Regions from separate parts of the Lysinibacillus sp. S1 genome, predicted to be linked through region 1. Evidence: riboswitches for the same ligand, from Rfam matches in the RefSeq annotation. Region 1 holds a riboswitch; each other region holds the start of a gene.
What was found. Region 1 has a riboswitch for cobalamin ahead of ACHZEU_RS01820 (glutaredoxin). Riboswitches for the same ligand answer to the same signal wherever they lie in the genome.

Region 1 (13,888 bases):
GAAAAAATAATAACGATTGGCTGGCCATTAGATGTCGGTCCATTGAATCCTCATACATATTTACCGAATCAAATGACTGCCCAAGCAATGGTTTATGAATCCTTGGTGGAATACAATGATGATGGTACTGTTACGCCTAAGCTCGCCGAAAGCTGGGACATCTCTGAGGATAAAACTTCGTATACTTTCCATCTAAGAAAAGACGTGAAATATTCAGACGGCACTGCATTTAATGCAGATAATGTCATTCGTAACTTTGACGCCGTTTTAGCGAATCGAGACATGCATTCTTGGATGGGCATGGTTAACCACATGAAAGAGGTTGTAAAAGTAGATGATTTTACAATTCGTCTGCAATTGGATGAGCCTTATTATCCAGTCTTAAACGAACTTGCCTTCGTCAGACCTTTCCGTTTTTTAGGGGATAACGGATTCCCAAAGGATGATATGACGCAAGATTCTATCAAAGCACCGATTGGAACAGGCCCTTGGGTATTAACTGAATACAAAAAGGACGAATATGCATTATTTAGTCGCAATGAAAACTATTGGGGAGAAAAACCACTAGTTGAACAAATAAAAGTAAAAATTATTCCTGACTCAGAATCTATTTCATTAGCATTTGAAAACGAAGAATTAGATTTAATTTATGGGCGTGGCATTATTAGTTTAGATAACTATACGTATTTAAAAGACAGTGGCAAATACAAAACTGCTACCTCTGAGCCTTTATCTACGAAAGCACTGCTATTCAATACACAATCTGGTCCATTATCTGAGCTAAAGGTACGTCAAGCCATTCAATATGCTATTAATAAGGAACAAATGGTCGACAGTATTACACATGGTACGGAAAAAGTAGCGAACACATTGTTCTGGGATGCGATTCCTTATGCCAATATAGATTTAGCACCTATTGTATACAATCCAGAAAAAGCCCAACAATTGCTAGATGAGGCAGGGTGGTTATTACCTAAGGGTGAAAAAATTCGTTCAAAAAACGGACAGCTGTTGTCTTTAGATTTGATTTACATTGCATCTGATGCAATTCAAAAACCAATGGCAGAATTAATGCAAGGTGAACTCGCAAAAATTGGCGTTCAGTTGAATTTAGAAGGGGCAGATGTAATGGTCGGTCTTCAAAAATTGATGGATGACCAGGTGGATATTAATTTCTGGCGTACCAATGGACCACCTACAGATCCACATAGCTTTGCAAATGAATCAGCTACACCAAATGCTAGTGGTGTGTACGAGGCGAAATTAGGCCTAGCAAACGCCAAAGAAATCGATACGAAAATTCACCAATTATTAGTAGGAACAGATGAACAGGAACGCGTGCAGCTTTACACGAATATTTTAACGATGTTTCATGACCAGGCACTCTTTTACCCTATTTCTTACGAAACAAATAATGTGATTTATCAACCATCTCTAAAGGATTTTGCACCACGTGCATCTGAATATGATATACCTTATGCACAAATGGCTAAAGAAAAATAAAAGTGGAGGAGAGAGTGTGTCTAGCAGAGACAGCTCTCTCTTTATCATAGGATTGAGTAGGAAGTGACAGCATGTATGAATCAACATGGATCTTTTGTTTAAAAAGAATTTTAACATTGCCCTTTGTCTTATTAGGCGTTTCCATCCTAACCTTTGTATTTATTCGTTTTGTTCCTGTAGAGCCTGCTGAAGTCATACTACGTTTGGCAAGGGTTGCGCCAACAGAGGAAGCCATTCAGGCATTACGTGAGGAACTGGGAACGGACAAGTCGTTTTTTCTTCAATATTTGCTATGGGGAAAGGGCATAATCCAGCTAGATTTTGGAACATCTTTTGTTAGTAAATTACCTGTGGCACATGAACTATTCGTGAAATTACCCGCAACCATTGAATTAGCTATTGCTGCGTTTATCCTCATTTTAGGGCTAAGTATTCCATTCGGAGTAATAAGCGCATTGTATAAGCACACCATCATCGATAAAATCATACGATTCTTTAGCATATTGAGTGTGTCGATTCCAGCCTTTTGGTTAGGTTTCCTATTACTCTATTTATTTAGCTTAAAATTAGGACTCTTTCCGACAAACGGGAAGGGCACACCTGCTCATTTAGTTTTACCCGCCTTCGCACTGGCGTTACCAACAATTGGATTATTCGTTCAGCTTATCCGTTCAACCATCCTAGAAGAATTACAGCAGCAATATGTTCAATATGCACGGCTAAGAGGATTAAAAAGCTCCGTGATTCTTATCCGTCATGTTTTGCGAAATGCTGCTATTCCCTTGACTTCCTTGCTAGGCATGACCCTTGGCAATCTTTTAGGTGGAGCCGTGATTGTGGAGCAGGTTTTTAGCTGGCCCGGACTCGGCAGGTACTTAATAGAATCCATTATGAACAGGGATTATCCAGTTGTACAATGCTATGTGTTAATTATTGCGGTTATCTATGTGCTTGCCAATTTATGTACAGATATATTGCATCGTTTATTGGACCCTCATCTAATGATGAAGGGTAGGAGAGATTAAAAATGAAATTTGTACGAACAAAAAGTGGCAACTTAACAGGATTAATCAGTCTATTCCTCCTTGTCATTACTGGCTTATTAGGACTGTTGGCGCCAATTTTAATGCCACACGACCCTTTTGCTGTCGATATTGCTAAGAAATTTTCAGTCCCGTCTTGGGACTATCCATTAGGTACAGATCATTTAGGAAGGTGTATCTTGTCACGCCTTCTTTTAGGTATTCGTTATTCTTTAGGTTCAGCGCTCATCATTCAGCTAGTCGCTATTGTTTTAGCTATCCTACTGGGTGCTTTTGTAGCGTTGAAAAGAGGATTAATTGATTTTCTTTTTATTCGATTATGTGATATTTTATTAGCCTTTCCGACACTCGTACTTGCATTTGGACTGTTAGGTATATTAGGTCCTAGCTTAAAAAATGTTTTAATAGCGCTCATTTTCACACAGCTTATTTATTATGCAAGAATGATCCGAGGTTTGTTTATTGGCATCAATGAGAAAGACTTTGTTCAAGCTGCTAGGATAACGGGCACTACAGGTATCCAATTAATTAGACGCCATTATATACCCAATCTATTGCCATCTATTGTCACGATTGTCGCATTAGATATCGGGAAGGTGATTTTAGAAATTGCAGGCTTTTCGTTTATCGGACTTGGGGTGCAGGCACCGATCCCAGAATGGGGCATGATGATCAATGAAGGAAAGCAATACATGAGACAGCATCCTGAATTAATGCTTTATCCAGGACTTGCCATCATCCTTGTTGTGTTATTGTTTAATCAATTAGCAAATCGTTTAAAAAGGCTTGACTAGGAAAGGGGAAGTTATGGAGAAAGTTTTAGAAGTGATAGACCTCACAGTCAAAATAGGGGAGAAAAATATATTAACCTCTATCAACCTGACAGCTTATAAAGGGCGAGTCCTAGGAATTATCGGGGAAAGTGGCAGTGGCAAGTCCATGCTTTGCCATGCCATCATGCAAACATTACCGTCCTTTGCCCATGTCAGCCAAGGGGACGTACTCTATCTGCAAGAAAATTTATTAAACGTTTCAGCTACTAAATGGAGAGCTTATCGTGGCAGACATCTTTCGATGATTTTGCAAAACCCATCCGCTGCATTTGATCATATTCAAACGATTGAAAGTCATTTTCGAGAAACATTAAAAGCACACTTTAAGCTTACAAAAAAAGAAATGAGACAGATCGCCCTTGATGCTTTGAAAAAAGTTCATTTACCTCAGCCAGAGCAGCTCTTGTCCTACTATCCTTTCCAGTTAAGTGGAGGCATGCTACAGCGAGTGATGATTGCTCTGTCAATGGCGATACAGGCCTCCCTCTACATCGCAGACGAGCCTACGACTGCTCTGGATACCATCAATCAGAAACAAGTATTAACACTATTTAATCAAATTCGCTCAGAAACAGATGCTACCATACTCCTTGTCACGCATGATTTAGGTGTCATTGCTGAGCTTGCGGACGATGTGGCTGTGATGTATCAAGGAGAAATCGTTGAGCAAGCAAATGTTTTTGATTTTTTTGATGCGCCTCAGCATCCCTATACCAAGAAACTTTTACAAGCGAGAATGCTATGAGGTGATAAAATGACGCTACTAGAAGTAAAAAATATTGAGAAATACTATGCGCAAAGACCATTTCTATTCAAACGAGGACAGGAAGCCCCTGTATTAGAGAATGTGACATTTTCACTTCAGGAAGGAGAATGTCTTGGCATCGTCGGTCAAAGTGGTTCTGGAAAAAGCACATTAGGGCGCATTATTTTAGGGATTGAACGACCAACAAACGGAGAGCTGATCTTTCAAGGTGTCAATTTATACGAAGCACCCAGCAAAGAGAAAAAAATGATACGAAGAAATTTACAGGCTGTTTTTCAAAATAGTTATCATTCATTTAATCCAAAACAGACGATTTTCGAAATACTCGAAGAACCGTTTTTGAATTTCGAGCATTTTAGCAAAGCAGAGCGACAACAGAAAGTAAGGGAATTACTAGACTGTGTAGAGTTAGAGTGGGCAATGGCTCAAAACTATTCCTCACAGCTAAGTGGGGGACAGCAGCAACGAGTCAACATTGCTAGAGCTCTTGCATTAAAGCCGAAACTGATTGTTTTAGATGAGGCCATTAGTAGTCTTGATATGATTTTGCAAAAGACGATTATAGAGCTACTGCAAAGACTTCAAAAAGAGCTACAGCTTGCTTATCTATTCATTTCACATGATTTACAGGCCACACGTTTTATGTCAGATCGCATCCTTGTGATGCAGCATGGTCAGCTAGTGGAGGAGATAGGCAAGGATGGGACATATCAGCACCCCGCTTCACAAGCGTTATACAATGCAATTTTGCCATCACACCCGCGGGAAAGAAAAAAGAAGGATAGACCCAATTAAACAGAAACGCCATTTTGAGAAATTAAAAATGGCGTTTTCTTAATTTTTAAAGCAATATAGAAACAAAAATAAATAAAATTAATCAAGATATTAATTTTATTTATTTTTTAATTAAAATTATTAATTTTATTATTTACATCTTTAATTTCTTTATTATATAATCAGCTTAACTTAAAGGAAGGAGTTCACTATGGCTTATCAAGTAATCACAAATTGTCCTGTCTGCAGTAAAACATTAAAAATTACGAAGTTACAGTGTTCTCATTGTCACACGACCATTGAAAATGAGTTTGAATTGTCGAAGCTAGCATCCTTATCACAGGATCAGCTTCATTTTGTGGAAGTATTTTTAACCTGCCGAGGAAATATTAAAGAGGTTGAAAAGGAACTGGGGGTTTCGTATCCAACAGTTCGAGGCAAGCTAAATGATATTATTTCATCCCTTGGCTATGCTCAAAAGAAGAAAAATGAAGTAGATGAGAAAAAAATTGTAAGCATGCTTGAAAATGGCGAAATCACAACAGATGAAGCCATAAAGCTCTTAAAAGACGAATAGGGAGGAACGACCATGAAAGAGGAAATTACAAAAGTGTTAACGATGATTCAAGAGGGCAAAATTGATGCGGATAAAGGATCAGAGCTGATTCAAGTGCTACAACAGAAAGAAGAATCAGAGAATAAATTTGTGGAAAAAACAAAGTATTTAGATAAAACGTTAAAGGTCCGTGTTGTATCCACCGAAAATGATAATGTCACGGTAAATTTACCAATTAAACTTGTCAAAGCCGTATTGATGGCAGGACACAGCATCGCTGCAAGTATTCCGCAATCTGAAAAATACGTAAAAGATATCGACATCAATCTTCTTCTTGAAGCAATTGAAAATGAACTAGATGGACAAATTGTAGATATAAAATCAGCAAACGGAGATTCCGTTGCAGTCTTCATTGAGTAGAGGCGACGAATGATGCATGTAAAAGTGAAAGCAAAAGACGTTCGCTTTACCGTCCCTGTTCCCTATACTGTGCTAACCATTGTCCTCTCCATTTTAACTTCTAAATGGATTCAGCAACAAGCCAATAAGTGGACAAAGGCATACTTCGATAAAAAGAAAATAGACTTTACCTTTCCCCTCATCGACAAAGAAATGTTAAAGCCGATTATCAAGGAACTACAAAATTATAAAGGACTTGTGCTAGTCGATGTCAAAGCTCAGGACGGGACTGAGGTTAAGGTTAGACTATAATCCCAATGATAGAATGGTAAGAGCATGTTATGATAAAAGCATGCTCTTTATTAATGTAATGAGCATCATTTGAAATGGGTAAGAGATGATCATTATTTCAGGACTTACGATAGAGACAACTATTTTTCAATGGTACATAAAATAGAAGATTTCTTTAAACTCAAATTAGAATTCTAGATCCATTTTAATAGAAAATCACGTACATCGTTAAAAATAGATTTTTGATTTGGGTATAAGTGATTAGTGGTAATCTATTTGGAACTACATAATTAAAAATACTGAATAATCCAAAAATAAAGAAGTTTAGAATCTAGATTTACTTTTCATTTGAAGGATGGTAAACTTAAAACTATTGAACAACAACAATATATTGTGTTCGTTTTACTAAGGTACTACTATATGTAGTTTAAAAGGGAAGTTCGGTACAATTCCGACGCTGTCCCCGCAACTGTTAAGCTGACGATGATAGCATCCACTGTGCATGCGCATGGGAAGGAAATCAGAGAATGAAGCAAAGCCAGGAGACCTGCCTTTATAAAACAAATTAATCATTTCTTCGGGGATTAAGAGATGGGAACGTCGGTATTTTTAGTATGTTAACGTTTCCATTTTAGCTATCTCTCTTAAAGAGATAGCCTTTTTATTTTATGAAAAGAGGGATTTCTATGAAACTTTATACGAAAACAATTTGTCCAAAATGCCTGTGGGTAAAATCTGAATTACAACGTGCAGGACTTGAAGCAGAAATTGTTAACATTGATCACGATGAACAAGCTAAGCAAACCATTATAGATGCAGGTTTTTTAAGTGTGCCTGTTTTAGAAATGAATGAAACCTTTATAGGAGATGTTCAGGAAATTGTTTCTCAAATTGAGTTGATTACCCTATGATCGTTTATGCAAGTCGTACAGGCAATGTCCGAAATGTTGTATCCAAATTAAAGGCAGAAGCTATCGAGCTCTCTGAAGAATTGCGACTGAATAAGCCGTATCTTTTAATTACCTACACAGATGGTTTAGGTGACATTCCAGCGAAGGTGCAACGCTTTTTAGAAAAAAACAGAGATTTTTGTAAAGGAGTAGTTGCCAGTGGCAATAGTAACTTTGGCCATCATGTATTTGGCGCTGCTGGTGAGAAAATTGCTACTACCTATCATGTACCCTTAGTAAGGAAATTAGATTTACGAGGCAATCAAACAGATTATGAAGCAATACAAACGTTTTATGAAACGAGGGTAATGAGATGAAAACCTATTTAAAGCTTAATAATGACGTACTGAATCGTTATAGTACAACTGGATTACTTGAGTTAGAAAAAGATCGTGAAGCTACGCGCCGCTACTTTTTAGAGTATGTCAACGTACGTTTGCGTTATTTTATAGATATTGAGGAAAAAATCCGCTATTTAGTTGATGAGGGCTACTATGAGAAAGCATTTATCGACATGTACGAAATGGAATTTATTAAGAAGTTGTATAAAAAAGCCTATGATTATAATTTCCGTTTCCCATCCTTTATGAGCGCCAGCAAGTTTTATGATAGCTATGCTATGAAAAGTCGTGACGGCGAAGAGATTTTAGAAAAATATGAGGATCGTATTGTTATTATTGCTTTGTATTTAGCTCAAGGCAACACAGCTTTAGCAGAACGTTCTGTCGAAGCGATGATGGAAGCCTATCAACCTGCCACACCAACTGCATTGAATAGTGGCAAGAAAGCACGTGGTGAATTAGTAAGCTGCTTTAAATTATCAATGGATGACTCCATGAATAGTATTGCTGAAAATATTGGCTATTGTTTAGAGCTATCACGCCTTGGTGGTGGAGTTGGGGTCAACTTAACAGATTTACGTCCATTAGGTGATCCAATTAAAGAGATATTAAATCGTGCAAGTGGTGTCATCCCAGTAGCGAAACTGTTAGAAAATTCTTTCAGTTATTCTAATCAGTTAGGGCAACGAAATGGCTCAGGTGTTGTCTATCTAAATATTTTCCATGCAGACATAGAAAATTTCATTTCATCAAAAAAACCAAATGCTGATGATAAAATTCGCCTCGCTACCCTTTCAACAGGGATTATTATACCTAGTATTTTCTTCGAACTGATGAAACGTGATAAGGATATCGTTTTGTTTAGCCCATATGATATTTTTAAAGAATATGGCAAACGTATGTCTGAAATTTCCATTTCAGACATGTACTACGAGCTACTTGATAACCCTAAAATTCGTAAAATTAAACGTTTAAATGCACGTAAGCTTTACACAGAGGTGAAAAAAGCACAATTTGAATCAGGCTATCCGTTTGAAATCTTTGATGATAATGTCAATAAGGTACATCCTTTAAAAAATATTGGACGTGTCAAAATGTCCAATTTATGTACAGAAATCTTACAAGTACAAGAGACAAGTATCATTACGGACCAGGATCAACCAAATGACTATGGATTAGATGTATCGTGTAACTTAGGTTCCATCGATATCCATGCAGCAAGTAAAGTCAATGATTTCGGCGCATTAGTCGATACAGCCATGCACCTATTAACGAATGTATCGCAAATGACGCACATTAAGAATGTACCGTCTGTTGCAAAAGCCAATCAATTAATGCATTCAGTAGGGCTTGGCTGTATGAACCTCCATGGGCATCTCGTGACAGAAGGCATCCTGTACGGCTCAAAAGATTCCATTGATTTCATGGATCACTTTATGGAAGCGATGAACTATTATTCTCTGAAATCTTCGATGGAAATGGCGAAAGAAAAAGCTGCAACCTTCTACCGATTTGAGGACAGTGATTATGCATCAGGTAGCTATTTTGACCAATATATCAATAAAACTGAAGAAGAACTATCGCCTGCTGTGTTGAAGGCGCTTGGCAATATTCCAATCATCACAAACAAGATGTGGGAAACGTTAAAGCAGGATGTAATGCAGTACGGTCTATTCCATTCCTATCGTTTGGCTATTGCCCCAACTGGTAGTATTTCATATATTCGTAGCTGTACGGCTTCAATCGCACCATGTACAGAGCGCGTAGAGGTTCGTGATTACGCCGATAGTAGAACCATTTATCCAATGCCTCATTTAACAAATGACAATAGTCATTTATATGTGGAGGCGTATGATGTGAATCCTTATGATTTAATTGATTTATATGCAGCTTCTCAAAAGCACGTTGACCAAGGTATTTCCATGACGCTTTATGTAAAGGACAATTGGACAACCGAACAATTGGCTAAAGTATACATTTATGCGTGGATAAAGGGCATTAAGTCTGTTTACTATGTTCGTCAACGATTACAAAGCTTAGAGGAGTGTGTAGCATGTCAAATATAATTTATGAGGCAGTCAATTGGAATAAGGCAACAAGTGAGCTTGCCCAAATATTTTGGGACCAGCAATGGAAGCAAATTTGGTTTCCAGAAGAAATTGCGGTCAGTAAAGATATTAAACAATGGAAAAGCTTTGAGCATCAGGACACATATAAAAAAGTATTTGCAGGATTAACCTTACTGGATACTGTACAAACAAATATCGGGATGAATCGTGTTGCTGCTTATACAGACGATTTACAGGAAAAGGCTGTCCTAACCGTTTTTGATGCATTCGAGGCGATACATGCCAAGTCCTATTCTTATATTTTCACAACGCTTTGTACAAACGAAGAAATCGACGAGCTATTTGAATGGGTTAAGAAAAATGAATTTCTACAGTATAAGGCCAATAAAATAGCAGACATTTATAATAGTATTGAAGAAGGCAATCCAGAGAGCTTATGGAAAGCGATGTTTTCATCCGTTATGCTTGAATCTTTCCTGTTTTATTCTGGCTTTTTCTATCCACTATACTTAGGAGGACAAGGCTTCCTACGAAACAGTGCCGAGATTATTTCACTCATCTTGCGCGATGAATCTATCCATGGGGTAGCAGTTGGATTTTTTGCTCAAAATTTATTCAAGCAATTTTCAAAGGAAAAGCAAGAAGAGCTACATTTATGGGGCTATGAGCTATTATTAGATTTATATCAAAATGAAATGAAGTATACAGATGATATTTATGCGGAAACAGGATTATCACCTGAAGTGCGAGCATATGTACGTTATAATGCAAATAAAGCTTTAATGAATGTCGGCTTTGAAGCCATGTTCCCAGAAGAGGAAGTTAATCCAATTGTGATGAATGGTATTCGTAATGAAGGCTCCACATATGATTTCTTTTCACAAAAAGGTGCTACCTATGCCAAGGCAAAAGTTGCGCCAATCACAGATGACACATTCAATTTTAATCGTTAAGGATGAAGAACAATGAATCTAGAAGTAAAAATTAAAAAAGTTCACGCTGATGCCATGCTACCGATACAAGCCAACCCTGGTGATGCAGGCATGGACCTCTATTCCATAGAAGCAGTAGAAATCCCAGCAGGCGTAGCCAAACTCATTAAGACAGGTATACAGATTGAATTACCTAAGGGAACGGAAGCCCAAATTCGACCAAGAAGTGGATTAGCATTAAAGCATAGTGTAACTGTACTGAATAGCCCAGGCACTATAGATGAAGGCTATAGAGGCGAAATCGGTGTTATTTTAATCAACCATGGTCAAGAACCATTTATCGTAGAAAAATCAATGCGCATTGCTCAAATGGTTATTCAATTTGTTCCTTCTATTCAATTAGTGGAAGTAGATGAATTATCTCAAACGGTCCGTGGAGAATCTGGATTTGGTGCAAGTGGTACGAAATAGCGTACCTATATATAAACCTCATAAAGTTTACTTAAAAATCCTGCTTAAAATGCAGGATTTTTTTGTTACCGTTGCTAATAGCCGAAGGAAATAATAGGGTTCATATGGAATGAAGTAATGATAGCGAAGTAAAGGAGCTAATAATCATGAAAAAAATATGTTCAGGTATTTTCCTTATGTTGATTGTCATTGTTACATCTATCACAACTGCTACAGCAGCTAGTAGTCAACTAAAAGTGGACGGTATGACAGTACAAACGGATGTGAAACCCGAAATAAAAAACAATCGAACAATGGTACCTTTACGCGTGATTAGTGAAAATTTAGGGGCTAAGGTGCATTGGTCGGATGGGCAAGTGATACTGACCCAAAGTGAGATGAAAGTCAGTTTAAAGTTAAACAGTAGTAAAGCCACAGTAAATGGAAAAACGGTATTATTGGATGCAAAGCCATACTTAAAGAATGGACGCACCATTGTACCATTACGTTTTCTAGCAGAAACCTTTGGCTGTAAAGTTCAATACGATCATTTAACGATCTCTATCGATACAGAGCCATTGATGATTAAGGGTGTGGAAGTGAAAGCATTACTTCATGAATACCACATGACAATGGGGGGAGTAGTCGAGCAAATCAATGGCAATGCCTATATGGAAGAAATGCACCGTATATTTACTAAAAATATGGGCAAGAAGATAAAACAGCCTAACGACTACACCTGGTCTGTCCATAGCACCGTAATTGGGGGCTATTATAAAATGGGCCAATATGATTTCCTGAACAAGGAAGGTAGTAGCATAGCACGTTATGATCTCTATTCGTTGGTGCAATCTTCAGATAAACCTTTGACTGGACAGCCAGACGTGTTGATTTATGACGCAGCTGTTGACCAATGGTATAAGTTTAACAAAACTGCCAGTGACTCTATTTATTCGTTAATGGAAACTGCCACGAGAAATGGCTTTGTGACAGTTATTAGTAATACAGTTCCTTGATTATGAATCCATTAAAAACGCAGTAGAAGAGCACATCTATGAATAAGATGTGCTCTTCTTTATTTTAGTGAGGATAAAAAATGCTAATCATTTTTATTTAGAAAAGTACTAGGCATTACTACAAGGACAACTGTTCCACGAGCACAAAGCGTATCCTGCGCGTAAACTTCAGTTTCTACTTTCCATTTCTTCGGATGAATTTCTTCAACAGTGCCAATTGCCTTTAAGGGAACATGTTGGGGTGTTGGCTTTAGGAAATCTACATTAAGGTTAGCCGTTACAAATCGAGGTGGCTCCGCTCCATCACCAATTTCATGTCCATTTTTACGATGCAAGGCAAGCGCTGCCGACCCTGTTCCATGGCAATCAATTAATGAAGCAATTAAACCACCATAGATAAATCCTGGAATACCCATATATTTTGATTCAGGTGTATAGATTGTAATCGTCTTATCACCATGCCACCCCGTGCGAAGATGATGACCATCATCATTCAAACGGCCACACCCATAACACCAAGCGATATCATCTGGATAAATATCTTGAATTGCTTTTTCCACTTTTAATTCTTCCATTCTTCTCTCCCCAATACTCTAGTATTATTAGTTTCTAATCGAACGTTAATCATTTAAGTATAATTAATCATTTCCATTCCATCAATAAAAATCTAAATATTCCATCTATTTAAACTATGTAAAAAAGCACTACCATAAAGTTGGACAAATTTTATTAGTGACAGATGGGGAGGGCTGGTATCAGGAAGAAGGAAAAGCTGCATAGCTTGTAAAACGCTGGCATGGTGCAACAATAGAAAGATGGTATACTATGATCGTTGCATTGCTGTGCTGAAGAAGGAATTAAAGGAGTCAAAAGGTATGTCATTAAAAAATATAATCGATTGTATTTGCAAGGAAGCAACTAATAAAGACAGTAAAAAATTAGAAGAATTACTAGAGCAATTGTATGATTATGAAAGTGCTAAAATACTTGATATTTACCCTTATCAGATAAAAAGTAATGAAAAATATAGTCAAGTTGAAGTATTCTTCGATAAATTAGAGATGGTCGATTTCCAACAAAAAACGCAGGATTATCATTCGTACCAGAAAAGCCTTGAAAAATTCGAGAGATTTTTTGAATTGATGTGGTTAAAATCATCTGAATTTTATGCATTTTATTATTTACCAGATCCTTTATATAAGGATCAATTGTATTATAAAGTCTACGAGAATGAGTGGGGTAAAATTATACCTAAAGATCTTACAGAAGGAACTTTTGTAAACATTGATGAATACACAATGTTAAATTCACTAATAAAATTAGCTGTTTCGGACCATCTCCATTTACATTTTATTTTACCTGAGGAGAATATTGTATTTAGTGGGAATGGCTTAGCCTTTTTAATTTACAGCCAACATAATCTTGAGTTATTAGAAAAGGTTGCTAATACGGAGGGGCTCTATATTCGTTGAAAAAGTGAGTGAACATTTCCCGCTACATGAAGCCAGATAAATATGAAACATACCCTAAAAAATAGCAACAATCTATGTTTCTTACAGATCGTTGCTACAATTATCTAAAAATCATTTATTTTGCTCTTGATAATTAATGGCCTCTTTAAATTCATCGGTAGCTAGGATATTGTAGAACATATTTCTACTGTTTACGTTTGCTATTGTCCCAGTGATTGTATTATCAATCCATAGATAGTATTCATCATCGTTTAGTTTGATCTTATACTGCGGAGCAATTTCGTTATCGACCTCACCGAATTCTCTAGCTTTTTTAAATGTTTTTTCTATAATTTTAATATCTTTCGCATCGGAGATTTGTTGTAAAGTATCGGGTTGCACTTCATCGAAATTAATTAATTCTTGAATTTCTATCACCTCCGATGCTTCTTTCTGATCGTTACAAGCAACTAACGCTAAAGAACAAATCATTAACAACAAAATTGTTTTTATT
Region 2 (4,868 bases), 440 kb from region 1:
TGCTGTACAAGCTTCGGTGTTACTTTGACTGCGCTTGTCCCTTTTACCATTGCAAGTGCCGCTGTAGCCATTTCAAGAGCTGTTTTTTTCGGCTTTGGCGTAGCGGCTATACTGGGTTTATTAAAGCGCCCTGCATTAGGGTCAGCCGTAAAGTCATTTCGCGCTGTTCCTGTCTCTTGGTTCATTGCRCAAGGTTCATTTTCTTCGCGTAAACGTTGATGTGGACGTAATGGCTGTTTCTCTTCACCCAGGGTATATTTACGTTGGTAACCGCGGGGCGTAATCATCTTATTGTCATAGAAAAATGTTGACGAATTCCCGATAATGACAGTTGTCAACATACCAATATCATGTTCTAGCATTTCTGCTAGTGTTGTCATGGTCACTTCTTGACGTTCTCGATAGGCACTTTTCACAAGCCCAACTGGTGTGTCTGGCGAACGATATTCTAAGAGTATTCGTTGAGCCTCGACAATTTGTCTTGTTCGACGTCCACTTTTAGGATTGTATAAAGCAATGACAAAGTCCGCCATTGCAGCTGCCTCGACACGCTTTGCAATTAAATTCCAAGGTGTTAGATGGTCACTCAAACTGATTGTACAAGCATCATGCATAATAGGTGCACCAAGTATGCTAGCGCATGAATTAATCGCAGAAATCCCAGGAACAATTTCAACTTCAATTCCTGTTGCTTCTGTCCAGCCTAGCTCAATTAACACCTCATAGACTAATCCTGCCATGCCATAGACGCCTGCATCACCACTCGAAATTACTGAGACGATGTTCCCTGCTTCGGCTTGACGAACGGCTTCCTGTGCACGCGACACTTCTTCTGTCATGCCTGTACTAACAATCGATTTTGCACTTACTAAATCTTGAATCAGCTCTACATAGGTTTTATAGCCTATAATCATATCACTTTGTTGTAAAGCCTCTACTGCACGTGTCGTAATATGCTTAAAATCTCCAGGTCCAAAGCCTACTACGAAAATTTTTCCTTTTTGCGCCATGTTGTTACCCCTCTTTCACCTTTTCGATCCCTTTAATGGCAGTTGTTTGAGCAGTACGCTGTAATGTACCTTCACGAAGTGTAAAGACATGTTCGTTGTATAAGGATTCATGATGTAAATCTTGTACTAGTGTTCTAGCATGCTCTGTTGATGGCACACGATACCAGTTTCCTTGAGGATAAGCGATTACCACACAAGCATCCTTGCAGCGTCCATTACAGCGCGTTCTTGTCGTATGTATTTCCTGATCGAGTGCTTGCCGTTGTATCTCATCTCGAATGGCTAAGGTAATTTCCTCCCCATCCTTTTTCATGCAGCTACTGCCATTGCAAATAAAGAGATGTGTTTTCATCCCCTCTAAATTCCAAGTTGTCATCTTCTGTCTCCCCTCATTTGCTTTTTGGAAAAAGAAAAACCTTTACTCTATAACGAAGAGTAAAGGTTTTGTAGAAGCCAAATAAAAACGAATAGAATGAAATACAGGTACCCGCTTTCGCTTCAACTTCTCCCTCCGAAAAGTTTGCATGCACAATCAAATAAGCAGGTTTCCTGACTTAAGCTTCATTTTACTGTCGCACCTTCCCAAGTTTGTACCAGTGGCTTTGCGATTTCATCAGCTATTACAGTAGCGGGGGCTGTATTGGATTTTCACCAATTTCCCTATTATCTCGAGCTATTCGAGCACTTATTGACGTTTTATATGAAATTTTTATTAGAATTTTAAATAGAAAACTGTCTTTATCATATCTTATTATTTTAAAATTTCAATATTTCTTTAAAAATTTATGACAAATTTATCAATTTTGAATGGAACTAGATATGAAATTTATATAAATCTATATAATTTGCGCACAAACTTTTATCAGAATATTCACCGTTGACCTTTAATTTTAAAAATTTTATAAAAGGTATAGCATATTTATGGAAATTCATGTTACACTTTGTCGTGAAATCTCACAATTTGAATGTTTTTCGGTGCAAAGTGCTTGTCATTTTGCTTAAAAGGGAAGCCGGTTTGAGTCCGGCGCGGTCCCGCCACTGTAATAGGGAGCTTTATAGAATATGTCACTGTCCAACGGATGGGAAGACCTATAAAGCATTGAACTAGAGCCAGGAGACCTGCCGAAAAATAAGTGATCGTTTCAACCTACGAGGATAGGTGTGCGGCTTAGCAGATGAGACTGTTATTTGCTTTTTTAGCTATGCACTTTTCCACCTAAGGAGAAGTGCTTTTTTTAATTACGCACGCAATATTCTAAAAATCTATTAATTAGTTAGGAGGAAAGCTTTTTGAAATTATCATGGTGGAAACTTAGTTATTTTTTACTGGCCTTTTTAATCGTGCCAAAACGTGCCTTTGCCATGCATATCATGGAAGGTTTTTTACCAATCGAATGGGCTATTTTTTGGTGGGTGATCTCTATCCCATTTATCATTCTAGGATTGCGTTCTATTCGAAAAACCATTGATGAAAATCCTGAAACAAAAATGCTTTTGGGGCTTTCAGGGGCCTTTGCCTTTGTGCTATCCGCCCTAAAAATCCCTTCAGTTACAGGTAGTTGCTCTCACCCAACTGGTGTAGGACTTGGGACAGTACTCTTTGGCCCTCTAGCAATGAGTGTAATTGGAACAATCGTTTTATTATTTCAATCTTTATTATTAGCTCATGGAGGAATTACAACTTTAGGGGCTAATGCCTTTTCTATGGCTATTGTTGGTCCTTTTATTGCTTACTTTGTCTTTAAAGGGGCTCAAAAAGTAGGGTTGTCATTTTCACTAGCCATATTCTTTGCAGCTATGCTTGGTGATTTAGGTACCTACATTGTGACTTCTGTACAACTAGCACTAGCCTTTCCTTCAGAGGTTGGAGGCTTTATGGCATCCTTTACAAAGTTTGCAGGTATTTTTGCCTTAACTCAAATTCCTTTAGCAMTGAGTGAAGGAATTTTAACGGTCATTGTGATGAATTTCTTGAAAAAATACAATGTTAGCGAATTAAAAACGTTACGTGTTTTCTCAACAAAGGAGGCACATTAACAAATGAAAAAAAATTTATTGTTATTAGCAATTGTTGTGTTGTTAGCCATCATTCCCTTATTCATACAAAAAGGTGCTGAATTTGGTGGTGCTGATGGAGAAGCAGAAGCAGCTATCGGTGAAATCAATGCGGAATATGAACCATGGTTTGAAAGTCTATGGGAGCCACCAAGTGGTGAAATCGAAAGCTTATTATTCGTGCTACAGGCAGCTATAGGAGCTGGCTTTATTGGCTACTTCATCGGCTATATGCGTGGCAAACCCAAAGAAGGTTAACCATTATGTTACTCATTGATAAGTATGCCTATCTGAATAAGCRAGCGTCCGTTCATCCGRTAGAAAAAATGATATTTTCACTTGGACTACTTCTCATAACGCTCAWCATGAGAGATGAACGACTTTCACTCATWACATMTWTTGTAATGAGTMCTTTTATCAWTTTAGGTGCAAAAATTCCGCTTGCATACTACGGCAAATTATTATTGCTACCTAGCTTTTTCTTATTAACAAGTCTCGTATCTATTTTACTTTCCTTTACATCATCAACGAATACACTCCCTGCCCATATTTGGTCGTTTACATTTAGGAATTGGACTGTCTTTATTGGGAATGCAAGTGTTTTAGCAGCGCAACAGCTGTTCTTTATTGTCCTTGGTAGCATTAGTTGTTTATACTTTTTAATTCTAACCACTTCCGTACAAGGAATATGTTATGTGCTACGACAATGGCGACTTCCCTCTTTATTAGTGGAGCTCGTCGAACTAATCTATCGTTTTATTTTTATGTTTTTAGAAAGCATGCAAAATATACATCTCGCCCAGCAAGCACGTCTTGGCTATCATTCACCGATGCAATGGCTACGCTCTGTCTCCATGCTTATTGTGGCATTATTTGTGGAAATGTTTCAGCGTAGCCGAGAGCTCAACAATGCCATGCAATCACGTGGAGGCGAGGCTGTCTACTGGCAAGAGATGGGCTCTTATAGCAAGAAAAATTGGCTAGGCATGGCAGCTATTTTACTAGTCCTCATCGTATATGGAGGGTATTTTACATGACAGCATTTTATTTTAAACTCAACCAATTATCTTATGCCTATGCGGATGGTACGAAGGCGTTGTCAGATATTACATTAGACATTCCAAAAGGTAAAAAAATCGCCATACTCGGGCATAATGGCGCAGGAAAATCGACTTTATTTCAGCATCTTAACGGTATTTTAAAACCTACAGCTGGAACGATTGTATTCGAAGGCAACGATCTGGAATATAGTCGAAAAGCTTTAAAGGCCCTACGCCAAAAAGTCGGCATTGTTTTTCAGAATGCAGATCATCAGCTTTTTTCAGGGACCGTCAAGCAAGATATAGCATTTGGCCCATTGAATCTCGGCTGGTCTACTGAAAAAACGGAAGAAAAAATAGCATGGGCCGTTGCGCAAACCGAAGTGAAAGATTTGCTTGATAAACCCATTCATTTTTTAAGCGTAGGTCAGAAAAAACGTGTAGCAATGGCAGGTGTTTTAGCGATGGAGCCCTCTGTCCTTTTGTTAGATGAACCAACAGCAGGTCTTGATAATTATTATGCTACACAAGTATTACAATACTTAGCCAAATTAGATGATGGTGAGAGAACCATTTTACTAGCAACCCATGACATACCTCTCGCCTATGAATGGGCAGATCTAATCATTGTTATGGAGGCTGGAAAAATTATTTATAACGGTGATCCAATCACCTTGTTTTATGAAGACGAATTGTTACATCGCGCGCATCTTGAACGTCCATGGATTTTTGAAATGGTCATAGCTTTGCAAAAAAAGAAGCT
Region 3 (13,888 bases), 1.9 Mb from region 1:
TTACAAATAAGTGAGCCTTCATATAGCCAAATGTTGCATCTTTTAAGCGATTTAAAATAATTTTTATCTTCTTTGCTGTATTGGGCTTTAAATATTTATAAGTGATTTGCTTTAACTTAGGCAAATCAAGCATAAATAGGAATAGCGCAATCATATAAACGAGAAGACTGATAAATAGGCTGGGTATCTCTGAAAAGAAGGCAGAAACTTTGCTATAATTAAAGAAGCTTAAAAAGGATTCTTCGACTTTCTTTATGAAATCCATAGTGGTTTTTTGAAGCGAAGCACTTACTTCAGGTGGAAAGTCTTCTGTGTATTTAGAAAYATTTTCTTGCATATGAAGCCACATATCTGATAGCTTGGAAATATAATAGGGAGCTTGCTTAGATAGTAAAATTATTTGTGTCATTATTTGTGTAATAGAAAGATAACAAATAATAGATATAACAATAACACTCACTATGTAAATAAAAGCAACTGCTATTTTCCGTGACATTTTCCATTTCCGTTTAAAGAACATGACAATTGGTTCTAAGAAAAATGCACTAATCCCAGCAAGTATTAAAGGCATGGACACTGGGATAACAAAATAGACAGCTAAAAGTAGTGATATTATCACAATCAACCGAAAAATCAATTTCCTAGCATTAAATTTATTCATAAACTCACCTTCTTTGCGAAAAAAATTAAGTTAAGTGTACCATAAATCAAATTTTATTACGTTCTGAAACAATAAAGGTAGGGATGAATTATGGAAAAAGAGATTTTGCAACTTTTTAGTAATCTAACAGAGCATGATCGCGATATTCAATATGAATCTTACGAGGAATTAATGAAAATTATGCAGGAACCCGTAGATTGGACATATGCAGTTTGGGAACAGCTAATAAAAGCACTTACATACAATAATGGTTATTCTCGTGCACGTGCTGCACAAATTTTATGCGCTTTAGCTGCAAAAAGTGATCCAGAAGAAAGGGTCTTGGAGGATTTTTTAAAGATTTGGGCTGTGACTTACGATGAACAATCTGCTACGGCAAGGCATGCATTACAAGCAATTTGGAAAATTGGACAGGCGGGTCCAGTACAAAGAGATTTGGTTGTATCGTATCTAGCTAAAAGATTTCAAACATGTATAGATGAAAAACAGCCATCTCTTATTCGTCAGGATATTATTATGTCATTTAAAAAGTTATATGATCAAACAAATGACTCGAAATTATTAGATATTGCCCATCGTTTAATTAATGAAGAACAAGATGCTAAATATAAAAAGAAGTATAAGTCAGCCATCCGTTCAAAGTAGCGAGGTGGTGTTTTTTTGTGCAAATTCTTTGATGAACGATAGAATAGTCAACTATAATGAATGAAAAAAGGGGATTATGCATGAGCATTTATAATTATCTAGTTCGGAAGCCTAATGGCGAAATTTTATCGATGGAAACATATCGTGGAAAAACAATGTTAATTGTTAACACGGCAAACCAATGCCGATTTACATATCAATTTGAAGACTTACAGAAAATGTATGATAAATATGGAAAAGAGAATTTTGTAGTTCTTGGATTCCCTTGTGATCAATTTGGCCATCAAAATCCTGAAGATGGGGAGGAAACTAAGCATCTATGCAAGGTAAACTATGGGGTCACATTCCCGATTTTTGAGCTTGTACAGGTAAATGGAGAGGCTACCCATCCACTCTTTAATTATTTAAAGCATGAAGTGGATTACCGAGAGTTTGGGAAGGCAAGTATGCAGGAGAAAATGTTGGCAGAAGCAATTGTTCAACTTGCCCCAAGCTTTTTAGATGGTCGTAATATTCGCTGGAACTTTACAAAATTTCTAGTAGATGCTAATGGTAAGTCCGTCGCACGCTTTGAACCAACAGATTCACAGCTCGATATTGAAAAAGCAATTGAAACACTATTATAGTAAATTTCTTAATAATGTAAAAATTAGTTAGGGTTTTCTCTTCAAGTAGAAATAATGCTATATTTTAAAACTGAGCACAGCTATTTTTTCTGAAGCATATATGATAAACTGCTTTACAVATGAAATATTCTTGCAGAATAAAGGTGCGAATTAGCATAATCGGGAATCCGGTGAAAAACCGGAGCTGTTTCCGCAACTGTAAGTGCAGCCATTATAAAGATTTACCACTGTCTCAAAGAAGATGGGAAGGTCCTTTATAACACATTCGTTTCATGTGACGAACTGTACAAGCCAGGAGACCGACCTTTATTTGAACGTATAAAAACTTCTCGGAAGCTAGGAGGATATACGGCAAATACATAGGCTTTGTCTAGTTTGATGGCTCATTATGTTATTTTTGTCGTTCCTTTGCAAAAAGGAGCGACTTTTTTATGCCTTTCAAATAAGAATTTTTCATTATAGAAAATAGGGGGGAAGCAAGTGAAAAAAGATGCCCGTTATTCTTGTTATCCATTTATGCGTGAGAAAGCTTCAACGGTCGATTTTGAAATTCGAACAGATAGCCTGACAACACATCTAGGAGTTGCATTAGCTGCGGTAAAAAAAGAGGATGTTCAAGTTGTTGCTGAGGATTTATTGCTTATGTTACCTATGGCTTATCATGTGAATGGCTCAGTACGTGGGAAATTAGCAGTAACTGAAGAGGATTTATCTTGGTTAAGTGAACGTTATGATTTTTACGTTCGCCATGTGAAGGAAGAGATTCAAAGTTTTGTTTTACCTCAAGGAACAGAGGCTGCTGCAGCCTTACATCTTTGTCGCAGTGAGGCAAAAAAATCATATCGTACTTTACACAAAGTATCAGAAGAACGAGAGGTTCCAGCTATTCTTTTCGATTACCTTGGTTTATTAGCTAATGTATGTTTTGTCATGGCTGTTTTTATGAATCAGCAAGCTGGAATAGCGGAAATACCGTTTATTAGTAAATCCTACCCAATGAAAAAGAAAAAGGAGAATAACAATGAAAAAAGTATTTAATTTCCAATGGCTATCAGTGCTCTTACTTGCACTGGTATTAGCAGGCTGTGGCACTGCTGAAGATACAAAAAATAAAGATGCTTCGCAAGATACACAACAAGCAGAGAAAACAAGCTATAAAGTGACAGATGACCGTGGAGTGGAAATAGAGTTTAATGAAGTACCAAAAACAGTTGTATCTTTACAACCAAGTAATACTGAAATTTTGTTTGCTTTAGGTGTTGGCAATAAAATTGTAGGAGCAACTGAGTACGATACTTACCCAGAGGAAGCACAAAAAATTGAACGTGTCTCGGATACTATGAACTTTAACAGTGAAAGAATTTTAGCGTTAAAGCCAGATGTTGTCATTGCTTATACAATCGGTGATAAGGATGCCCTAAAGCCGCTTGAGGACGCAGGAATTAAAGTGTTTGTTATTCAATCTGCGACTACTTTCGACGATGTTTATGGAGATATCGAACAAATTGCTGCTGTGATGGATGTTCCTGATAAAGGAAATAAATTAAACGAAGAGATTAAAGCGAAAATTGCTGAAGTACAAACGAAGGTGAAGGATGTAAAAACGCCGAAAAATGTTTATTTAGAGGTTAGCCCTAAGCCAGACATATATACAGCAGGCTCTAGCACTTTCCAGCAAGAAATATTAGATGCAGCTAATGTTAATAATGTTTTTTCTGACTTGAATAGCTGGGCAAAAGTGAATGAGGAAGATGTTATTGCGAAAAATCCAGATGTTATTTTAACAACAGTAAACTATACAGAAGATCCAATAGGAGAAATTCTTGGACGAGATGGTTGGAATACTGTGAAAGCTATTCAAAACAAAGCGGTATTGTCCATTGATACAGATATCTCTAATCGACCTGGTCCGCGTATTGGTGAAGCTGTAGAATTAGTAGCGAAGGCTGTGTACCCAGAGTTATTTAAATAAGAAATGTTTCCATGCTAGCTGTCAGCTATTCAGCTAGCATTTTTTATGTGGTTTAAATTATTACCTAGCGTGAAAATTGGAATTAATGTAGTTTGTTCTTTAAAATAAAAGTAAGTATGCTTGATAATCTTAGGAGGTGTAGTGATTGGAGCAATTAGAGACAAAGGTAATTCCATTTGAAGCAGTCTATAATTTCCGAGACATGGGTGGATATAAAACAAAAGATGGGCGTAGGGTAAAGAACGGTTTATTTTACCGCTCAGCTGCCCTTGGAAAAATGACACTGTCGGATAAAGAGCTATTTGAAACGTTAGGGATTAAGACCATTTTTGATTATCGCGATAACAATGAGGCGTATCATAATCCTAACCCAGTGTTCTCGCATGCTCAATATATACAAATCCCAGCGAAGGGTAATCATGCTTTTGAAATGCAAACCCATGCTGGTGGTAGAGATTTCTATAAAGTGGTCAGCCCTGAGATGTTTCGGGATTTTTATGCACAAATGCCTTTTAACAATCTTTCATTTAAAGAGTTAATGCAAACGATTCAAAATCCTAATAATCTAGGTCTTGTACATCATTGCGCAGTTGGTAAGGACCGAACGGGTATTGGAGGAGCACTTATTTTACTAGCTTTAGATGTACCAGTGGAGACTATCATGGAGGATTATTTAGATACTAATATACATTTACGTCCAATGGTAGAACGAATGGCTCAGGCTATTCAGCATCAGTATAATGAGCAAGAACTACAGCAATTTTATGCATTAATGTCCGCCCGTGAAGACTATTTACAAGCAGCATTGGATGCGATGGATCGTCGCTATGGTTCTAAGACTGGGTTTTTAGAGCAGGAATTTGGCCTAACAATTGAAAAACGAGAGCAATTACAATCTTATTGCTTAATTTAAAAATGAGCCCTTTCACACGATGTGAAAGGGATTTTTTATGTGGAAGCGCTGTCTTCCTATAAATCTCTTTACAGTCTGAATATTTGTGATAAGATACAATAGATTTTTAAGAAAAAATAGGAGAAGTGAAAGTATTGGCAGACACAATTAAAGAGACAAATAAGTTAAGTCTATTCCATTTAACATGGCCAATCTTCTTAGAAGTTTTTCTATTTATGTTGATGGGACTAGCCGATACTTTTATGCTCAGTGCTTTATCAGATAATGCTGTATCAGGAGTAGGTGCAGCCAATCAATATATCCATATTGCCATCTTGATTCTGGAGGTAGTGGGCAATGGTGCATCTATTGTTGTTTCTCAGTATTTAGGCTCCAAACGCTTTTTTGAAGCTGCCAAGATCTCGGCGTTAGCGGTCACGATGAATTTGGTCGTTGGGCTTTTAATGAGTATTTTATTTTTCTTCTTTGCGAGACATTTAATGACAATGATGAACTTGCAGGGAGAAGTACTCCACTATGCACAAAGTTACTTAGCCATCATTGGGAGTTTTATTTTCCTACAGGCTATTATTAATGCACTCGCTGCAATTATTCGTGTACATGGTTGGACAAAACAAACTATGTACGTTTCGCTTGGCATGAACGTCTTACATGTTGTGCTAAACTACGGTCTTATTTTTGGGAATTTAGGTTTACCAGAGCTTGGTGTGAAAGGAGCGGCTATTTCCTCTGTCATTAGTCGCGGATTAGCCGTCCTAGTATTTTTCTGGTTGCTGTATCAGGTAATGGAAGTGCGCGTAAAGTTACAATATTATTTTGAGTATTCAAAGGAATATGTGAGAAAAATATTAAACATTGGTTTACCATCTGCGTTTGAACAGGTACTTTATCAATTTTGCCAAATCATCTTTTTATATTATGCGACTTACTTAGGAGCAGAAACACTAGCAGCACGACAATATGCTATGAATATTTCGATGTTTACGTATTTATTTGCAATTGCCATTGGTACAGGAACAGCCATTATTATTGGTCGTCATGTAGGTGCAGGAGAAAAAGATGAGGCGTATCATCAGCTATGGAAAAGTGTTCGTGCAGCATTTGCTTTTACGATTATTATGGTCGCAGTCGTTACGCTATTCCGTAAGCCACTTATGCAGGTATTTACTGATAATCCAGAAGTCATTAAGATTGGGGCATCCGTGTTAGCATTAAGTATTTTGCTAGAGACTGGTCGCACAATGAATATCGTTGTCATTAACTCTTTACGCGCTTCTGGGGATGCTAGATTCCCTGTGAAAATTGGTTTTCTATCAATGGTTTGCATGAGCCTGCCGCTTGGCTATTTATTTGTCTTTGTATTGGATTGGGGCTTGGTCGGAATTTGGCTAGCCATTTCAGCAGATGAATGGGTGCGGGCAATTATCGTATACTTTAGATGGAAAAGTCGTAAATGGGAGCGTTATGCTCTTGTATCACCGAACGACAAAAAGGAGGCATAGAAATGGGCGCATTATCGAAACGTGCTATCGGGGCGGCATTAATGGATCAACATATCACCCTTTTTGCTTGTCCAATCTGTCAGCAATCAATGCATGTATATGAGCAGGGGAGATTGGTTTGTACTTCTAACCATTCCTTTGATATTGCGAAACAAGGCTATGTCAATATGCTGACACATAACGCCGCTTCTAAATATAGTAAGAGCCTTTTTGAATCCCGCAAGGCTGTTATTGATAGTGGGATTTATGATGCTGTAGAAGCCCGAATCGGTGAGCTTATAAGCTCTGCAAAAACGGTGCTCGATACTGGTTGTGGAGAGGGCTCACATTTAGCTCGCATTATGAATGATAGAGATCATGGTATTGGCGTTGGAATTGACATAGCGAAGGAGGGCATTTTGGCTGCAGCACGTCATTATCCTCAACAAATTTGGTGTGTAGGGGATTTAGCTAAAAGTCCATTTGCTCAAGCGAGTTTCGATGCCATTTTAAATATACTATCACCAGCAAATTATGAGGAGTTTAAACGACTTCTTACACCGAATGGCTGTCTTGTGAAGGTTGTACCGCAAAGTGGTTATTTGCGGGAACTGCGTGCTCAATTATATGCAGATTCAAACAAGGAAACTTATTCTAATGAACAAATTGTAGCTCGTTTTCAAGAAAGTTTTTGTGAGGTAAACGTAGAACGTGTAACTTATACTTTACCGCTTTCAGAAGAGCTAGTACCCGCTCTATTAGAGATGACACCAATGGGTTGGCATAAAGCAGAACAAACAGCCGTTGAACTAAATGAAATCACGATTGATGTGGATCTATTAGTAGGGAAGGTTTAAGTTGGTCACCTGCAATTGCAGTATACTGGTATTTTCGATTACAATGGGAATAACTATTGAATAAGGTAGGAATGTAACAGTGTATAAACTAGCAGCAAATGTTGTCAAAGTAATATTAAAATTAATGGGTTCAAAGGCTCGTGTATACGGAGAAGAAAACTTGCCGAAAGAGGGTGGGTTTATTATAGCTTGTACACATACTGGCTATGTGGATATTTTAAACCTTGGTGTAGCCATGTACCCTCGTGAAATTCACTTTATGGCGAAGAAGCAATTATTTGAAATGAAAGGGCTTGGCTGGCTTGTTAAGCATTTAAATGCTTTTCCGGTAGACCGTGATAATCCTGGACCGAGCGTGATTAAAATTCCTTCGCAGTTATTGAAGGAAGGTAAAATTGTAGGGATTTTCCCCTCCGGGACACGTAGTGCAGAAGGAACAGATTTAAAACAAGGGGCTATTACCATTGCACAGTTGGCAAAGGCGCAAATTGTTCCAGCTGCTTATGTTGGTGCACGTAATGTGGGTGATGTAATGAAGCGAGGCAAAGGCTATTTAATTTATGGTGAGCCTTTTTATGTAACAGGCAAGGGTAAAGAAGGTCGTGAGCAGTTTACTCAACACCTTGAGCATGAATTAGTTGCTCTAACAGAAGAACTACAGAAACGTATTCCCGTAAAATAAAAGCAAACGGCACTCAGAATCAAATTGATTTTGAGTGCTTTGTTGTAGGAGGAAAATAAAATGATTCGAGTACTTTTCGTATGTTTAGGTAATATCTGTCGCTCACCCATGGCTGAGGCGGTCATGCGCGACATGGTGAAAAAAGAACATTTAGAAGATAAAATTGAAGTGGATTCCGCTGCTACCAGCTCATGGCATATTGGCGAACCTCCACATAGAGGTACACAGGATAAGCTTAGGGAATATGGTATTTCTACAATAGATATGCAAGGTCGACAATTACAAAAGTCTGATTTTGAAAAGTTTGCTTATATTATTGGAATGGATGAAAGCAATATTCGTAATATCCGTACAATACTAGGCCATCCAAACTCACCAAAGATTTTTCGATTTTTAGATTTAACAGCGCATCGTAAGGATGTCCCGGATCCTTATTATACAGGTGATTTTCAGGAAACCTATGAATTGGTGCAAGAAGGCTGTCAGGCATTGCTAGCAAAAATTAAACAAGAGCTGTTATAAGATGGCGCAACAATCGTATACTGTGCCAGGCAACGCTTTATCAACATCCTCAATGAAACATTGGTATATCTAGCTTTGTAAGCATCATTGTGTTATTATTTGCAGAGTAAAGATACGATAAGTATTTAATTACCATTTACAGATATACAACTGTGTATCTATTATTTTTATAAATTTATCTTTTGAAAGAGAGTGGAAACAATGGGTCGTAAGTGGAACAATATTAAAGAAAAGAAAGCGTCTAAAGATCAAAGCACAAGCCGTATTAATGCAAAATTTGGGCGAGAAATTTATGTGGCAGCTAAATCAGGCGAACCAGATCCAGAGTCAAACCGTGCACTTAAAGTAGTGCTTGAACGCGCAAAAACATACAGTGTTCCAAAACATATTATAGAAAAAGCCATTGATAAAGCAAAAGGTGGCGGTGATGAAAGCTTTGATGAATTACGTTATGAAGGCTTTGGACCAGCCGGCACAATGATTATCGTGGATGCTTTAACAAACAATGTAAATCGTACAGCATCAGATGTACGTGCAGCATTTGGTAAAAATAACGGCAATATGGGTGTCAGTGGATCTGTAGCTTATATGTTCGATTCAACAGCAGTTATTGGCTTAGAAGGTAAAACTGCTGATGAAGTACTAGAGATTTTAATGGAAGCTGATATTGATGCTCGCGATATTCTAGAAGAGGAAGAAGCGGTAATTATTTATGCAGAGCCAGACCAATTCTTTGCGACACAAGAAGCATTAAAGGCTGCGGGCGTAGAAGAATTTACAGTAGCAGAGCTTTCTATGTTGCCTCAAACAGAAGTGACTTTAACTGGCGACGATGTAGCGAAGTTTGAAAAACTAATTGATGCATTAGAAGATTTAGAAGATGTACAAAATGTTTTCCACAATGCAGATTTAGGCGAATAAATATTAACGAAATGAGTAAACCAGTAGCATTTAAGCTACTGGTTTTTAATTAGGGAGGAAAACGATGCAGACTGCTTTAGCCATTATTTTATTTTTAGTCACATTATTTTTTGTCATAGTGCAACCACGAAAACTATCAATTGGCTGGTCAGCCTGTATAGGAGCAGCTATTGCGCTATTAATAGGTGTAGTAACCTGGCATGATGTGTTAGAGGTAACGGGGATTGTTTGGAATGCAACGCTATCATTTATTGGTATTATTTTAATTTCACTCATCTTAGATGAAATTGGCTTTTTCGAATGGGCTGCTCTACATATGGCACGACTTGCAAAGGGAAGTGGAATTCGCTTATTTGTTTATATTAGTTGCCTTGGAGCTGTTGTATCCGCTTTGTTTGCAAACGATGGGGGTGCTTTAATACTAACGCCAATCGTTTTAGCGATGGTGAGAAAACTAAACTTGAGTGAAAAAATGATCTTTCCATTTATTATTGCAAGTGGATTTATAGCAGATACAACCTCGTTACCGTTCGTTATTAGCAATTTAACGAATATCGTATCCGCTGACTTTTTCGATATAGGCTTTATAGATTATGCAGTTCATATGCTTGTACCGAATTTCTTTTCGTTAGTGGCAAGTATAGTAGTACTTTACATTGTTTTTCGCCGTTCCATACCACAACATTATTCTCTTGAGGCCGTTGAGCAACCAAGTCAGGCAATCCGAGATCCCAAATTATTTTCGATCGCTTGGTATGTAATTGGGATTCTATTAGTGGGCTTCTTAGCTGGTGAGGTTTTACACATCCCTGTATCTTTTATTTTATGTGGGGTCGCTGCAATATTCTTATGGCTAGCACAGCGTAGCTCTGTGGTAGATACAAAAAGAGTTGTAAAAGGAGCGCCATGGAATATTGTGTTCTTCTCAATTGGCATGTATGTGGTTGTCTATGGGTTAAAAAATGTAGGGATGACAGGAATGTTAGCAAATTTATTTGAACTAGCTATACAACAGGGCTTCGTAGTAGCAACGATGACAATGGGATTTGTCGCTGCCATTTTGTCTGCTGTCATGAACAATTTACCTACTGTTATGATAGATGCTTTGGCGATTTCAGAAACAAGCGCATCGGGCATGATGAAAGAGGGACTGATTTATGCAAATATAATTGGTACGAATTTAGGTCCAAAAATGACACCGATTGGTTCACTGGCAACATTGCTATGGCTTCATATATTAGCCCAGAAAGGCATTAAAATTAGCTGGGGACAATATTTTAAAATCGGTGTTATTCTTACCATTCCGACACTGTTCGCCACTTTAATTGCATTAATTATTTGGATATGCTTAATATCATAGATTTATTGTCGAAATAGTTGAAAAAATAGTACAATAGGAACTATTAAGATATTAGTATATCAGTATATTAAAGGAGGAAAGTATGCGAGCGACAGGCAAATTAAGCAATAAAATAGTGTTAATGTCATTGGTAATGTTAGTGGCTTTGTTATCTTTTTTCGTTATAACAACTATCTACACAGCAAAATCATCTGTTAATAAAACCATGGGAACACAGGCAGTTGCAGTTGCTGAGAATATTGCAAAACATCTAAATGCTGCTGAATATGAACAACTCTCAAAGGAACCAAAAGAATCTGAGTTATATTGGCGACTTCGAGAAGAGCTCAACGAATTACGTGAAATAAATGGTGTTCTCTATGCCTATACTTTCGCAGTACCACAGGAAGATAAAAAGGTACGTTTTTTAGTGGACGGTATGCCAGCAGATGATCAAGAAAATGCTGGAGCTATAGGAGATGAGTCCTCCACCACATACTACAAGGATATTGAAAAGGTAAAGAATACAGGAAGTTATTATTCCGCTATTTTACATAGTGATTTTGGAGATTATTTATCTGGTACTGTTCCATTAAAGGATGAGGCAGGGAATACTGTTGCCTTTGTTGGGGTCGATATAGAAGCAACAGAGGTAAGCAATGTTGCGAATGCCGTATTAACGGCTATTTTACCTGCATTAATTATTGTCATATTAGCTTTAACAGGTATTGTTATGTTCATCCTATATCGTTATATTAATGGAGCGTTAAAACCCCTTGCACATTTAGGTGATGCAGCACAAAGTTTTGCTCAAGGTGATATTGCTAAGGCAACGATAGCAGTGGAGAAAATCCAGCTAAAAGGAGCAAATGAAATTACAATATTTGCACAATCCTTCAGAGAATCACTACAAAAATTAAAAGAAACTTTCCATACGATTCAACAACGCACATTTGCTTTACAAAATGTTGTTCAAAAAATTGATGAGACTTCTCAGCATGTGGAAGAATCAAACGCTCAAATTGCAGATCGAATTATTGAAATTGCTGCTGGTAGTGAGCAACAGCAGCAAAATAATCAAGAGGTTGTATTAACTATGAATGAGATGTCGATTGGTATTCAACGACTGGCTGATACAACTTCAGAAATTGCGGAGTCATCATCAGCAATGACGGGACTTGTGGAAACAAGTGTTAGTCATTCTCAAGAAGTTGTATCTCAAATTCAAAACGTAGAATCTTCTGTTTTACGTACGGCTAATCATGTCGAGGAAATGGGTGATAAGTTCCGATCAATTGAAGAGATGGTGACCATCATTACGAGTATTGCGGATCAAACCAACCTACTAGCTTTAAACGCGGCAATAGAAGCAGCTAGAGCAGGAGAAGCTGGTAAAGGATTTGCGGTCGTGGCAGATGAAGTTCGTAAACTTGCAGAGATGTCTAAAGCATCTGCTGACGAAATACACATGCATTTAGAAAGCTTTAAGAAAATTACTGATCGAGCGTTACAAGAGATGGCTAGTAGTACCATAGATGTACAGGCAGGCAATAAAGCAGTGCAACACATAGGTGAAAGTCTAGAGAAAATATTGCAATCTGTCCTTGAGGTGAATAATAAAATTCAAGATGACTCTGCTGTCATTGAAGAAATGTCAGCAGGCTCTGAGGAAGTATTAGCTACTACCGAACAGATGAATGCTATTGCGAAGCATAGTGTCCTAGGAACAAAGGAGGTAGCAACTGCCTCAGATTTACAAGTAACGATGGTTTCTAAATTAAATGAAGTTGTAACAATATTAGATCAAACATCGAAAGAGGTTATAGAAACGATTAATACATTTAAATTATGATTAGTTTAGAACTATTTCTCTATAAGCTTATGTCTTGTGGAGAAATAGTTCTTTTTATTTTTGGCATTTAAAATTTAACTGGAGATTAGCATAAAACAAACCATATTAAGGGAAATAAGAAAATAATTTGTGCTTTACCCATTGTGAAAACTTTCAAACCATAACATAATATAAAGTAATATATTGTTGAACGAAGAAAATAGGGGGGCTAAAGTATGAAGTTTTTACGTTCAATACAGGGGAAATTGATTATTATTTCATTGGCACTACTAATTATTCCAAGTTTAATAATTGGTATAGTTAGTTATGGTAAGGCTAAGAATGGGATGGAGGATATAGGAGAACAGGTACTTTACAATAGTGTTGAATCTGCTTTGCAATTAATCGAGCTCGCAAACGAGAGTGTTGAAAAGGGTGACATACCCTTAGAGGTTGCACAGGAACGAGTAAGAGAAGCATTTCTTGGTCCGAAAGATAGCGAAGGAAAACGGCCTATTAATTATCCGGGTGATTTAGGGGAATATGGTTATATCTATGTGTTGGATGATAAGGGAACATTAACAACACATCCAACACGAGAAGGAGATAATCTTTGGAATGACCAAGATAGCAGTGGCAATTACTTTATTCGAGAAGTAACTGAAAAGGCACTTGATGGTGGTGGTTTTACACAATATGAATTTGAACTACCAGGTCAGGATGTCTTAGCGGATAAAATTATTTATTCTGAGAAAGATCCACATTGGGGATGGATTATTGCATCAGGTACATATATGCAGGATTTTAATGCAGAGGCGAATTCTTTATTGCTAGTAATTGGTTTGACATTAGTAGGTGCCATAATTATTGGGACAATCGTTGTCATTCTTGTATCAAGACACCTGGCATTACCAGTTCAAAAATTATCTAAACGTGTACGTGAAGTAGCAAAAGGGAATTTAACGGTTGAAATTGAGCATTTACAGCGCTCGGATGAAATAGGACAGTTAAATGATGGCTTTAATGAAATGGTACATCAACTTAAAACACTTATTTCAGATGTGGAGGAAGCGATTGTAGAAATACAATCAACTTCAGCAAATTTAACCGCAGTAGCTGAAGAGACAAATGCCTATGGTGATGAAATCGTCAAAGCAATCAATGAAGTATCCAAGGGTGCAGTCAAGCAAGCATCTGATGCAGAGGATACAAACCGAACGGCTATCGAGTTTGCGCAGCAAATAGAAGGATTGCATGATAAAAATGAATTAATGTTAGATGCCTCACAGCATATGAAAAAATCAAATGAAGAAGGCCTAGTCAATTTAGAAAGCTTAAAGGATAAGTCACGGGAGTCTTCAAATCTCGTTCAGAATATTCAGTCTGTATTTGGTAGTCTAATTGTCAAGGTACGTGAAATTGAAGGCATCGTGGGGAC

Region 2: another riboswitch for cobalamin. It lies ahead of ACHZEU_RS23285 (energy-coupling factor ABC transporter permease); the one in region 1 lies ahead of ACHZEU_RS01820 (glutaredoxin).
Region 3: another riboswitch for cobalamin. It lies ahead of ACHZEU_RS15625 (hypothetical protein); the one in region 1 lies ahead of ACHZEU_RS01820 (glutaredoxin).

The regions. Positions count from the first base shown of each region.
Region 1 covers NZ_CP173154.1:340,363-354,250, reverse strand. Annotated here, with positions in the region: gene nikA (nickel ABC transporter substrate-binding protein) at 1-1,503, shown strand, start outside; gene nikB (nickel ABC transporter permease) at 1,575-2,528, shown strand; gene ACHZEU_RS01850 (ABC transporter permease subunit) at 2,531-3,340, shown strand; gene ACHZEU_RS01845 (ABC transporter ATP-binding protein) at 3,354-4,124, shown strand; gene ACHZEU_RS01840 (ABC transporter ATP-binding protein) at 4,134-4,940, shown strand; gene ACHZEU_RS01835 (DUF2089 domain-containing protein) at 5,131-5,496, shown strand; gene ACHZEU_RS01830 (SHOCT-like domain-containing protein) at 5,509-5,895, shown strand; gene ACHZEU_RS01825 (hypothetical protein) at 5,905-6,186, shown strand; cobalamin riboswitch at 6,557-6,735, shown strand; gene ACHZEU_RS01820 (glutaredoxin) at 6,852-7,076, shown strand; gene nrdI (class Ib ribonucleoside-diphosphate reductase assembly flavoprotein NrdI) at 7,073-7,432, shown strand; gene nrdE (class 1b ribonucleoside-diphosphate reductase subunit alpha) at 7,429-9,522, shown strand; gene nrdF (class 1b ribonucleoside-diphosphate reductase subunit beta) at 9,510-10,478, shown strand; gene dut (dUTP diphosphatase) at 10,491-10,928, shown strand; gene ACHZEU_RS01795 (copper amine oxidase N-terminal domain-containing protein) at 11,075-11,923, shown strand; gene ACHZEU_RS01790 (PaaI family thioesterase) at 12,007-12,498, opposite strand; gene ACHZEU_RS01785 (hypothetical protein) at 12,799-13,395, shown strand; gene ACHZEU_RS01780 (hypothetical protein) at 13,507-13,888, opposite strand, start outside.
Region 2 covers NZ_CP173154.1:4,618,489-4,623,356, reverse strand. Annotated here, with positions in the region: gene cobJ (precorrin-3B C(17)-methyltransferase) at 1-1,010, opposite strand, end outside; gene ACHZEU_RS23290 (ferredoxin) at 1,015-1,386, opposite strand; cobalamin riboswitch at 1,532-1,714, opposite strand; cobalamin riboswitch at 1,967-2,152, shown strand; gene ACHZEU_RS23285 (energy-coupling factor ABC transporter permease) at 2,301-3,047, shown strand; gene ACHZEU_RS23280 (energy-coupling factor ABC transporter substrate-binding protein) at 3,051-3,323, shown strand; gene cbiQ (cobalt ECF transporter T component CbiQ) at 3,329-4,102, shown strand; gene ACHZEU_RS23270 (energy-coupling factor ABC transporter ATP-binding protein) at 4,099-4,868, shown strand, end outside.
Region 3 covers NZ_CP173154.1:3,134,150-3,148,037, forward strand. Annotated here, with positions in the region: gene ytvI (sporulation integral membrane protein YtvI) at 1-661, opposite strand, end outside; gene ACHZEU_RS15615 (hypothetical protein) at 752-1,306, shown strand; gene ACHZEU_RS15620 (glutathione peroxidase) at 1,387-1,932, shown strand; cobalamin riboswitch at 2,057-2,255, shown strand; gene ACHZEU_RS15625 (hypothetical protein) at 2,413-2,970, shown strand; gene ACHZEU_RS15630 (ABC transporter substrate-binding protein) at 2,954-3,904, shown strand; gene ACHZEU_RS15635 (tyrosine-protein phosphatase) at 4,050-4,817, shown strand; gene ACHZEU_RS15640 (MATE family efflux transporter) at 4,952-6,319, shown strand; gene ACHZEU_RS15645 (putative RNA methyltransferase) at 6,322-7,155, shown strand; gene ACHZEU_RS15650 (1-acyl-sn-glycerol-3-phosphate acyltransferase) at 7,235-7,837, shown strand; gene ACHZEU_RS15655 (low molecular weight protein-tyrosine-phosphatase) at 7,898-8,359, shown strand; gene ACHZEU_RS15660 (YebC/PmpR family DNA-binding transcriptional regulator) at 8,561-9,280, shown strand; gene ACHZEU_RS15665 (arsenic transporter) at 9,345-10,640, shown strand; gene ACHZEU_RS15670 (methyl-accepting chemotaxis protein) at 10,723-12,471, shown strand; gene ACHZEU_RS15675 (methyl-accepting chemotaxis protein) at 12,687-13,888, shown strand, end outside.